Regions from separate parts of the Moritella sp. 36 genome, predicted to be linked through region 3. Evidence: predicted binding sites of a transcription regulator. Region 3 holds the regulator's gene; each other region holds the start of a gene.
The links. The regulator LexA, encoded in region 3, represses DNA repair genes until DNA is damaged. The targets are predictions, from matches to a motif close to TACTGTATNNNNATACAGTA.

Region 1 (4,308 bases), 510 kb from region 3:
CGTAATTCCCTGCTCACGCTCAGCAGCAAGTCCATCAACTAATAACGCTAAATCAACCGCTTCACCTGTTGTACCTGACTTCTGGCTATCAACATGCAATGCAGCAAGTTGATCTTCATAGATCTGATGTGAGTCATGCAATAAGCGACCAATAAGGCTACTTTTACCATCATCAACGCTACCACAGGTTAAAAAACGCAATAGGCTTTTATGCTGCTGTTGATGTAAGTAGGTTTCAATGTCTGTTTGTGCTAATTCATTTGCTATTTGAGTGTTCATCTACCCTGCTCCTACCTAGAAATAACCTTGACGTTTCTTTTGCTCCATTGAAGCTGAAGAATCATGGTCAATCATACGTCCTTGTCGTTCACTGCTTGTCGCCAGTAACATTTCTTCAATAATTTCAGGCAATGTTAATGCTTCAGATTCCACAGCACCTGTTAATGGGTAACAACCAAGAGTTCTAAAACGAACCATTTTTTCTTCGATCTGCTCACCTTCTCGTAACTTCATACGATCATCATCAACCATGATCAACGCACCATCACGTTCAACAACAGGACGTTTTGCAGCAAGATAAAGTGGTACAATTTCAATTTGTTCTTGGTAGATATATTGCCAAATATCCAGTTCGGTCCAGTTCGATAATGGGAAAACACGAATGCTTTCACCTTTGTTTACCTGACCATTGTAAGTGCGCCACAATTCCGGGCGTTGATTTTTCGGGTCCCAACGATGGTTCTTATCACGGAATGAATAAACACGTTCTTTAGCACGTGATTTTTCTTCATCACGTCGTGCGCCGCCAAATGCCGCATCAAAACCGTATTTGTCCAGCGCCTGTTTAAGACCTTGGGTTTTCATTATATCGGTGTGCTTTGAGCTGCCGTGATCAAATGGACTACAGCCCATTGCAATCCCTTCAGGATTTTTGTGTACTAACAGATCAAAGCCGTATTTCGCAACCGTCTTGTCACGAAACTCAATCATTTCGCGAAACTTCCAGTTAGTATCAACATGCAATAATGGAAATGGGATTTTACCTGGGTAAAAAGCCTTACGAGCTAGGTGTAGCATCACAGACGAGTCTTTACCGATTGAATACATCATTACCGGATTATCAAACTCTGCCGCAACTTCCCTGATTATGTGGATACTTTCAGCTTCCAGCTGTTTAAGGTGGGTCAACCTCTGTTGATTCATCTTCTACTCCATCAGACCAAATTGGATAATTTCATATCGTTTGGATCAATATAGCCCTTTTACTTATAACCGCCAAAGAACATAAACTGATTTTTAATAACTTTTAGGAATATAGAAAGGTGAGAGATAAATTATAGAAAGATAAATAAAATTATCACATGAATTGAAAGCACAGCTAAAACAGTAGGTTATATTGTTCACTGTCGTTGTCTCCGGCAAGGCCGACATATAAACCAATTAAACGAATTCCACGCTGTTCTTGCTTTGTTAATGCTTGGGCAAACAAATCAGTAAAGAGATACTCATCGAGGTTGGTAATACTTTGCTCTGTACTGGTTAGCGTAAAATCATTAAACTTAAGCTTAACGCCTTGCTTAGTGATCCGCATTTCAGGAGAGGCTTTTTCTAGGCGCTGCAACAAGGTTTGATATAGCTGAGGAAATAACACCATGCACTGTTCTAGCGTGACAATATCTTCAGGTAGAGTAATCTCAACCCCCACCGACTTACGATGACGTTCATTACAAACAGGCCGATTATCAATGCCCTGACAGCGTTCCAATAAACTATGGCCTAGCTTTCCAAAACTCTCAATTATGTCTTCGGGTGGGAATTTAAGCACATCAGCGCAAGTATATAAACCAACACGATTAAGCTTTTGCCAAGTGACCTTTCCCACACCAGGGATCTTATTCAGTGGTAAATCTGCGACAAAGGATTTTACTTGTGAAGGCGTAATAACAAAGAGACCATTAGGCTTGTTAATATCGGATGCTACTTTAGCCAAAAATTTAACAGGTGCAACACCTGCAGACGCAGTAAGTGCTAACTCTGACTCAATGCTTTTACGAATATCTTCGGCAATTAACGTGGCACTACCAGAAAATAATTCACAATCCGTGACATCTAAATAAGCTTCATCTAATGATAGCGGTTCTATCAGATCGGTATAGCGAGAAAATATTTCATGGAGCTGGGCTGAGACTTCTTTATATACCTGCATACGTGACGGTACTAATGTTAGATCAGGGCAGAGCTGCATTGCTTTATAAGAGGACATGGCAGAGCGCACCCCATATTGGCGCGCAATATAGTTGCATGTTGCTATCACGCCACGACGATCACTCATGCCACCAATCGCAATAGGAATATCTTTGTAAGCTGGATTATCACGTATTTCTACATTGGCGAAATACGCGTCCATATCGATATGAATTATTTTTCTCATAAGCTTAACGAGTCATAACCAACTAAGTAGCACAGTACAAATAAGAACTGTATAAAAGACCAGTTAATTATAAATAAAATTAATGCAGAGAACAAATAATTAAATAATAAATTGAAGTGAATGAGGGTATATATTGAGCTGATATTTTATAGTTGATATTTATCCTTAATTTGCACATCCATGTACAAATTAAGGTTTTTTATAAAGTTAAATCAAATTTAATTTATCTACAATTGTCAGCCAGCCACCTGGTTCACGCATCAACTTATCCGCTCGACGATGCTCTCCGCCCAGTTTTAACTTGTGACCAGAGAAGTTAATTAATACTCTTTCCTTTTCTATTCTTCCAACTTGGGAAAATAACTCACGTACCATATCCAGAGCTGGAGTCTCTGGCTCATATACTTTCGATGAACTAGCGTTCATTTCATAAAACGCGCGATGATGTAATTTTTGAGCCGTCTCTTCAATATCAAAAGCCATTTTTGATAATCGACTAGCCATTGTCTGCCCATGTATAAAACTAACTGCAGCAGTGGCACCTCCTGCGACACTACCAGGGATAAGATCAGCTACCAGCGCGGCCGACTGCGATTCGAGTTTAAGTTTTTTAGCATCAATAATGACCTTGCAAAGATCACATACTTCACTCAAATGTTGGCCTTTACCTTTATACTGACTAAGTAATTTATTAAGCCTCACAAGATGTGCGATAGTCTTAGCATCAGAACGTCCATGACGAGTTGCACCTAGCACATTCACATGAGTAACAGCACTAAGCATACCACCACTAAACGAAACCGAATCACCGCATATTTTCTTCACCATCCGCTTCTTAAAATATGCGGTAGTCTTAGTATTCGAATATAAAATTGCATCAGCCGGAGAAAGTCGTGGGTTAGCTGTAAGTTGTGTGCCATTTCTGAAGTTTGTTTTCCATTCATAAATATTAGTAAGAGTGTCATGAACTAACATTAGCGGACCTAAAATAGTAGAAGCTGAAGCTTCCAAAGCTCCTCCACCTGTATACGCACTCTCTCCATCCCGAATATGTTTAGCAAGATCATTAAAACCATCTGCTGAATCTCCTATCCAACCAGCTATATCACCACGCCGATCGATAGCTAAGGGCCCTAATGACTTTACACGATCTAAAGCCTTTTGAGCCTTTGTGCTCGGAGGTGGATTCTGATTAGCACTTAATGCTGCAGCATTACTCGTAGCGCTTGTCGCAGTGGCTCCGACGCTCGCAATCCCTGCATTTGCCAGTACTGCATTTCTATTTCTTGCATTTTTTCTACCAAGCATAACTTTATTCTCTAATATGTCGAATTAATGAAAGCCTAAATATCTTCTCGGCATTTATTGACGTTTCACACTCGAAATTGCTTTTATTATTTGTCTTAATCAAACAGAAAATCGTCTGCCGTATTAATTTTACATCTCATCCATCACCGAAAACGCCAGTAATCGCATAGCTCGAGGTAGCAAATTTAGCGATAAGAGTACTAATAGCATACGTTGTCTATTACGGCTTCTGTGTAAGGGATTGTAATCTACGGCTTAAATGACACAGCCGAAACATGCATAATCAAAAACAGAACTGTATAAAAACGGATTAAGACAGGAGGAAATAATTGAACAAGGAAGGTGTAACGATAGGACATTATATTGAGCCACAAACAAAACAAGATGCTGATGCACCTTGTTATATCTAGAGAATTAAAACTGTAAAGCTAATTAAAATACATAACCGACGCTAACCATGTATACCAATGGATCGATGTCTGTTTTGATTTTTTTATCAACACCACCCGCTTTGAAGCTTACATCCGTATTAATATCCGCATACATGACTGAAGCATTTACTAACCACT
Region 2 (4,308 bases), 1.4 Mb from region 3:
TTCTACCAGAATCTTTCTCTTTTCTCAGTAATCTACCACAAGATTGGATCAATTTTTTACTGGCTTCGGGAACTGAGACCTGCATGAATGGATTTCCACCAGATTTAGTGATCCATTCTGATTGCGCTTCTTCAACAGGGGAGGTCGGCACTGAGAATGGGATTTTAGTGATAATTAGATTTGTAAGTAAATCCCCAGGTAGATCAAGACCCTCAGATAAGCTACTGGTTCCAAATAAGATGCTGGTTTTATTTGCTTTCACGTTTTCTGCATGTTTTTGTAATTGTTCGGCACGTGAACTTTCTTTTTGTACCAATAGTTCTAATTTTGTTGTACTACGAATAATTTCAGCGACTTGATTCATTTGTCGGTACGAACTAAACAACACCAAAGATGCTTTTTTGTCCGGCAGTAAACTTGGGAGTTTTTCTGCTAATAACTCAGTGAAACCCTGTTCATTTGGTGCTAGTGCTAAATTAGGTATATATAGCTCTGCTTGTTCAAACTCAAACGGTGAGTCGAGTTGCAGGTGCTGCGCTGATTCATCATTTAATAAGCCGACTTGGCGGCGGAAATAATTAAAGTTGCCGAGTGAGGTTAATGTTGCTGAGGTCAAGATCGCAGCGCCACATTGCGACCACAACATGTGTTCTAGTTTACTGTCAACATCAATCAAGCTAGCTGCAAAGATATGGTCGTCTTGGCGAGTGCCACTTTTCTCTACCCATTTTGCCAGTGGTGTGCCTTTTGTTTCTTTAATCAGCATGTTCCACACTTGATGTAGATTCTCGATGCGTTGCAGGTAAAAACCCACTTCGGTAATGAGTTTATTTGCTTTAACTTGTGGCAACTGATCTTGTTTTACTTGTTCGGCAAGAATATCAACAATCTTTGCTGTTTGGCTAACGCCACGTTTGGTTTCATGATTCATGTTTGCTGCCAGTTCTGCTAACGATTCTGGTAGTTCACCATCAGCAAAGCGCCAAGAATCATCACTAAATTGGCGATCGTTAGCGGACATTAAACTGTGGACCTTGGTGAGTTCTTTACTGATAGTATTGATTGAACTGAGCAGTTTTGTGACCGGATCGGATATCTCGCTTGACGCGATAGTTTGCGTGAGTTGGCGCATTGATACCGCCATGGTCTGTAACCAGGCTTTTGCGCCGAGTACCGAAGCATGCGCTGACGAGAAATCACGGGTAATGCGTGGTAAATGATGGGCTTCATCCAGTACGTAATAACAGTCTTCTGGTTTTGGTAGAATAATGCCGCCACCAAGCTCTAAATCAGCTAATAATAAGGCGTGATTTACAATGAGCACGTCACATTGGTCCAAGGCTTCACGTGCTTTATGAAAAGGGCAATTACGGTGTGCGCTAAATGATTTACTGCAACTGTGACGGTCTGAAACAATTAATTGCCAAATATCGCCGGGGATCTGGGTGGGCCAACTGTCGATATCGCCTTTCCATTTACCTGCTGCGTAGGCCGTAAACATGCGCTTGATAAGCTGTAAATCGCGTTTTTTAGGAACTGTGGCTAAGTCAGCAAGTAGTTCTATTTGGTCATCAGCTTGCGAAAGCATGGCAAGCTTTTGTTCACAGCAATAACGCTGACGACCTTTCACCAAGGCAAACTCAAATTTAAGCCCTGATTGACGGCGAAAGAAAGGCAGTTCTTTGTGCAAAAGCTGCTCTTGTAGTGCAATGGTGGCTGTTGAAATGACGAGGGTCTTTTTCGCTTCGGTGGCGAGTGGGATCCCTGCAATCAAATAAGCTAATGATTTACCTGTTCCTGTACCTGCTTCGGCTATAATTAAACGACGATTTTTATCAAAATTACCGGCGAGGGTTTTTGCCATTTCAGCCACAAGGATATTTTGTGATTTACGGACTGCAAAGTCAGGCAGTGAATCGCGGATGTTCTGATAAACATCACGAATAGCTTGTTTACTCTTATCTGAAAGCATGTTTACTCTTATCTGAAGCATGCTTGCTGTTTCTGCAAGCACGATTTAAAGCCAAGGTCATTAGGATTGTATTTTAGCGTAATTATACCGTCTGTATAGATATTAAGTAGGGGAACACTGATAAAATCACAGTAGTTTATAAAAATATTGACTGGCTGCTTGATTACTACTGACAAAGCTGACAAAGCTGACAAATTAGAGACTGAAAGCTTACGTTTTGTTTTATATGATTGCGTTGTTATTCATACGTCATAGTGTAAAGGCATTCATATAACTAAATTCGTTAGTATTACAGTATTGTTAGGGTTATTATTTGATCGCTATACTTGGGTTATACCGAAAAATTACAATATTCATACCATTAGACTAAATGATAGTGAACTAAACTTACCTAGCGCTTAAGTGTTTTCTTATCCCTGTATTTTACTTATTTATAATGACATAAGGTTTCTTTGAACATGTTAGAAAATGGCAAAAAACACATTTTAATTGTTGAAGATGATTTAGAGATTTGTCGTCTTCTCGACATGTTTTTACGCACTAAAGGATATAAAGTATCACTTAGCAATAATGGTACAGATGGACTCGCCGATATCATCAGATTACAACCTGATCTGGTGGTATTGGATATTATGATGCCGGGTATGAACGGTATTGAAGTGTGTAAGCAAAGTCGTGAAACTTATACTGGGCCTATTATTATGCTTACCGCTTGCAGTGAAGAAATATCTGAGATTGCAGCGTTGGATACGGGCGCTGATGGTTATCTGCATAAACCGTTACGACCGCATATTTTACTCTCTCATATTGAAGCATTGTTACGCCGCGAAAGCAGAAGTAAGAAAAATGATAATGCGTTAAGTCATACTGGTACGTTAACGATAGATACATTGAAGCGTTTGGTTACCCGTGATAATGAAGAGATTATCTTAACCGGTGCAGAATATGAAATGTTGGAATATTTAGCAAAACAAGCGGGAACAATTGTTAGCCGTGATGAGTGTTATCAAGCATTAAAAGGGGTTGAATTTGATGGCTTGGATAGAGCACTCGACATGCGCTTATCCAGTTTACGTAAAAAGATAAAAGATGATGTAGCACCGTATCAAATTATCAAAACAATTCGCTGTAAGGGCTACCTTTTTGTTAAACAATAATATATTGACTAATCTCAATCGAGTAATAAACCGTAATAAGGGTCATACACTTTTTTTTAAGCTGTATCTCAGTATTACGACCGTAATCATTGGTAGCATAGTATTATTTGTAATCATCATTTACAATTATTTTAACAATGCTGAATTTGTATACAATGCTAATTTTGTTGCACGTTTACTGGATAATTTTGAGGAAGGTAGTGAACGCTGGGATATGGAAGTGGATCTATTAAGCCAATTCACGGGTTTTTCAATTCAAACGTTATCCGCGAAAGAAGTATTAAAATATCACCAACGACATGAATTATTGGATGTTATTGATCAGGATAATGATACACCACCTTTACCTATTGGTATTGGTTGGGGCGGCGTGCATGTATATGATAACGCTAACGCTAATGATGAACGCCTGGCTGTAATCATCCCGTATTATGACAAGTCACTACTCATTATTGATACTATTTCTAGTATGGATGCACCCATGGAGGGGCCTGATGACGATAACGATGCTTTATTTTTATTATTGGGCTTTATCTTTTTGAGTATCGCATTAGTGCTGTATGTCGCTGTGAAAAATATATCCGATCATGTTTATAAATTGAGTTTGGCAAGTCAGGCATTAGCAAATGGCCAGCTCGATACAAGGGTTGTCGACAACATACCCGCCCCCTTAAATCAAATGGCGGTAAGTTTTAATGAGATGGCGATATCCTTGCAGTACTCACAGCATCAACAACAGGTTATGGCCAATGCAATTGCGCATGAGTTACGCACACCGTTAACGCGAATTCAATTAGTGATGGGATTATTAAGTGATGAAGAACATAGTACATATACGACTGAATTACATAATGATTTAAGCCGTTACACGGTTGAAATGGAAGCGTTGGCCAATGATATTTTGATGTTGCAAACGATCGAACATAAACCTTCATTGGTGCATCAAATCGTCGATTTAAGTGAGTTGATGCAATCACGTAAAATTGAATTTCAACGCCAATATCCTAGTGTCTCGCTTTCTTCAGATGTCGATACGGTTAGGGTTGATGCAAACCCTCGTTACCTGCAACTTATAGTTGATAATTTGGTGAAAAATGCGTGTTTATATGCGGATTCAACCGTCAAGCTTAGCCTAAAAAGTGATCTTGAGTATTTCAGTATTATTGTTGAAGATGATGG
Region 3 (4,308 bases):
AATTAAGGGATAAAGCTGGCGAACTTTACCATTAATTTCTTCTACACTGGTCTGTGGTTTTTCTGTCACGATTGCCGCAATTAATGACGGTAGTGCAAACAGGTGTAAAATATTATTACGGTAGAAGGTTAATAGTACAGCTTGTTCATATGACATCGATAGCATTTGTCCTAAGCTATCTTCACGTACGGTGAATTTTTTCAGCGAGATCGCTTGGTCTAGAATCTCTTCTGCACTGTTTTCTGGTAAGGTACTAAATTCACTATACGGGTTGTTACGAAGTAATTTTAAGTAACTATCAATTTGCTTCACCAAAATTTCTCGGCTCAGAGCCTTATGTGGCGCGGCGTGTAAAATTACTGCGCAAATCGTTAAAGCATTTACCGCAGCGGCACTATTGATATTTATCATCACTTTATTCGCAAGATCGCGAGTTGTTTGGTTTAGCCATTTAGGCTGTTCTTCAACCGGCATATTCATATCATCACGCCAGTTTTCAACGTGTTGATTTAAATATTGGTTAAGGTTGATCGGTTCACCAAAGTTAACAAATGCTTGGCCATAATTTTTAAGCTTTCTGGCGATCCCAAATACTTGGAATATACTTTCCTTTTTCTTATGAGCCCCTGATAACTCTTTTACGTAGGTACTCACTTCCATCACATGATCGTAGCCTAGATATACCGGCACTAATGTAATAGGTCGGCTTTGTTCTCTTAACATCGCTTGTAATGTCATGTTAAGCATACCGGTTTTTGGTGGTAATAAACGTCCGGTACGGCTTCGGCCACCCTCAGTAAAGAATTCAACTGAATATCCTTTTGAGAATAATAAGCTTAGGTACTCTCTGAATACGGTTGCATAAAGTTTATTGCCTTTAAACGTACGACGTAAAAAGAATGCGCCGCCACGACGGAACATAGGGCCAGCAGGGAAGAAGTTAAGATTTATACCGGCGGCAATGTGTGGTGGGATCAAACCTTCATTGTAAATAACATAAGAAATAAGTAAGTAATCCATGTGGCTACGATGACAAGGCATAAATACAATTTCATGACCGTCGGCGGCAAGTTTACGCACTTGTTCGGCGTTATTAACTTTGATACCGCTGTAGATCTTATTCCATAACCAGCTCATAAAATTACTGGTGTTTTTTACGAGTTTATACGAAAAATCACTGGCAATTTCATCGATGTAATCATTGGCTCGCTTTTCCGCTTTTGTTGCTGAAATATTATGCTCAGCGATCTCAACTTGAATGGCTTTTTTAACTTCTGGATTACGCAGTAGTTGTTCAACAAGTTGGTAGCGGTTAGGTAGTTTAGGGCCTGATGCGGCTAATTTTTGACGACTGAAATGGATCTTAGCAACACGAATTAATTTCTGTACGATTTTTTCATCGGTGCCGTGCTGATCGGCCATGAAACGCAGTGATACCGGTTTGTTAAAACGAACCAAGTTATCTTTACGGTTAAGACCCACAATGATTGTTTTACGTAAACGGCTTGGTGAAATACTGTTTGCTAATGATAGTAGTGGTATTTGACCTTCTTTACCGGGGGCGCGTCCCCAAAACAATGCGACTGGCATCAATTGAATATCAAGGGCTTTATCATCTTTATGTAAGCGTAATAGCTGTTGGAATTCGTCAAAAAATACGTCAGTATCTTTTACTCGGCCGAAGAGGGGCGCTGGATTATCTAAGCAAACATAACTGGGAATGATGACCCCGTTCACTTTTATTGGTGTAAGCGGGTCGGGTAAGCCTCGTTCTTTACAAGCTCGCTGTAATGCCACGAGATCGGTCATCGATTTAGTTTTTAAAGCATAAACAATAGGACGTGTTAAATCTAGATTTAACGCATCAACGGGGTTATCTGGTACGTACTGAGATTTAACTAAGCCGTTAACGAAACTTCGACTTAACATTGACGGTGTTTGTTGCATAGGTGTTATCATTCTGTTGTATAAAGTGCGAGAGTGCTTGCTCCAATAATATCAGATGTGTAGCCATAAATCTGTGTTTCAGCGCCAGCAAACGATTAATTCATTATTATCCAGATATACTCAAGGCATATATTGCAAACTTGACAATACTGTATATAATTACAAGAAACTGTATATAAAACCAGTTAGGGTTCATGATGAAAGCATTGACACAAAGACAAGCAGAAGTATTTGAATTAGTTAAACAACATATTAAAAATACTGGTATGCCACCGACCCGAGCTGAAATTGCTAAGGAACTTGGTTTCCGTTCACCTAATGCTGCGGAAGAGCATTTAAAGGCATTAGCACGAAAGGGCCATATCGAAATTCTTGCGGGTACTTCTCGTGGTATTCGTTTGTTGGTTGATGCTGAGCAAGCCAGTAATGACAGTGGTTTACCTTTAATTGGGCAGGTTGCCGCCGGTGAGCCAATTTTAGCGCAAGAACATATTGAAGCACACTATAATGTTGACCCTTCAATGTTTACACCAACGGCAGATTTTTTACTGCGTGTACGTGGCGAAAGTATGCGTAATATTGGGATTATGGATGGCGATTTATTAGCTGTACATAAAACTAAAAATATCAGTAAAGGCCAAGTTGTTGTTGCGCGTGTTGACGATGAAGTAACTGTTAAGCGCTTTGAACAGCAGGGCTGTGAAATCTTACTGCACCCTGAGAATGATGAAATGAGCACAATTCGTGTTGATTTAAATTTCCAACATTTTGATATTGAAGGTGTCGCTGTCGGTATTATTCGTAATACCGATTGGATGTAATCACACCTTCTTACCCATCGAGCCTGAAGATAGATAGTAAATAATCCTATTGCTGACTATCTATCTTTATATTTCTTTTTTCATTTCTTATCCCCTATCTTTAAATTTAGAAATCGTTTTCAAATCTTGCTTTAACATCACAGTTCTGATCATCTTCTACCTATTAATTTTTTCTTTTCCTATACTCAACATGAGATATAAAAATAAATATTTAATTTGTTTGTCGGTACGCTGGTACAAATATAGGATTAGTTTATGGAACAATACGTTATTGCTATGACGTTGGATGATAAGATCGATGTTTCATCGATTTCCACTCTTAAAGTTATACTTGATCAGCTCCCCATTAAAGCGTCATCTCAAGTACTTGATGCGCGTAATGTGACTCACATAGACAGTGCCACTTGCCAATTATTTTATGCTTATTCTCAACATTTAATTACACATAATGCGACCCTCATTTTTCTATCTCCATCGGATAAATTTACGACTGTTGTTCAAGCTCTGGGGTTCGACGTATATTTTAATTACGCATCAGTATGAGGTGTTCTCATGAAACGAATATTAGCTGTAGATGACTCGGTATCCATTCGTGAAATGGTTCAATTTACCCTAAAGCAGGCTGGTTATCACGTCGATGCCGCCGTTGATGGTGTGGATGGATTAGAAAAAGCTAAAATGGGGAATTTTGATCTTATTATTTCTGATATTAATATGCCTCGGATGGACGGTATTAGCTTAATTAGCCAACTGCGTAATGAGCGAGCGTATAAATTTACGCCTATCTTAATGTTAACCACAGAATCGGGTAGTGATAAAAAGATGGCTGGTAAATCTGCTGGTGCGACTGGGTGGATCGTTAAACCTTTTAATCCTGAAAAGCTCATTGCTACCGTGCAAAAAGTATTGAGGTAAGCATGGATATCGATCTCAAACAATTTCAACAGGTATTTATTGAAGAATGTGTCGAAGGGTTAGAAGTGATGGAAACTGAATTGCTAAAGCTAACGCCTGGTGCAGTTGATAGCGAAGTGATTAATACGATTTTTCGGGTTGCTCATTCCATTAAAGGGGGCGCGGGCACATTCGGTTTTAATCAACTGACAGAATTTACTCATGTCGCAGAAACATTATTAGATGATCTACGCGCTGGGACTTTAGTCCTTACTGACGATCATATTAGTCTTTTTTTACAAACTGTTGATTGTTTAAGAGAGTGGGTCCAACTATTAGCCTGTGATTTAGAATCAATCCCTGACATTGTAGAAGAGCTTAAGTATCAATATAACCAATTTTTGCAAAGAGATATGAATCAACAAGCATTACCGAATGGTGATGAAATAGCGGTGACGGATGTTGCCGAATTAGCAACTAATGCACACGATGACGGTTATTGGTTAATTAATTTTATTCCCGGTCCGGATATTTTAAAACAAGGTAATGAGCCACGTTTAATCTTTGCTGAATTACAGGAGATGGGCGAGCTAAAAGTAACTCCCAAGATTGCGGACCTCCCATTATGGGAGGTGTTATTACCAGA

Region 1: dinB (DNA polymerase IV) is a predicted target of LexA. The motif match lies at 2,477-2,496, and genes of this name have one in related genera.
Region 2: dinG (ATP-dependent DNA helicase DinG) is a predicted target of LexA. The motif match lies at 2,062-2,081, and genes of this name have one in related genera.

The regions. Positions count from the first base shown of each region.
Region 1 covers NZ_CP056120.1:4,307,699-4,312,006, forward strand. Annotated here, with positions in the region: gene cysN (sulfate adenylyltransferase subunit CysN) at 1-279, opposite strand, end outside; gene cysD (sulfate adenylyltransferase subunit CysD) at 295-1,203, opposite strand; gene dinB (DNA polymerase IV) at 1,379-2,431, opposite strand; gene HWV03_RS19075 (hypothetical protein) at 2,639-3,739, opposite strand; gene ompW (outer membrane protein OmpW) at 4,172-4,308, opposite strand, start outside.
Region 2 covers NZ_CP056120.1:3,406,508-3,410,815, reverse strand. Annotated here, with positions in the region: gene dinG (ATP-dependent DNA helicase DinG) at 1-1,972, opposite strand, end outside; gene HWV03_RS15040 (response regulator transcription factor) at 2,431-3,129, shown strand; gene HWV03_RS15035 (ATP-binding protein) at 3,116-4,308, shown strand, end outside.
Region 3 covers NZ_CP056120.1:4,820,780-4,825,087, reverse strand. Annotated here, with positions in the region: gene plsB (glycerol-3-phosphate 1-O-acyltransferase PlsB) at 1-1,947, opposite strand, end outside; gene lexA (transcriptional repressor LexA) at 2,145-2,768, shown strand; gene HWV03_RS21430 (STAS domain-containing protein) at 3,024-3,311, shown strand; gene HWV03_RS21425 (response regulator) at 3,321-3,683, shown strand; gene HWV03_RS21420 (chemotaxis protein CheA) at 3,686-4,308, shown strand, end outside.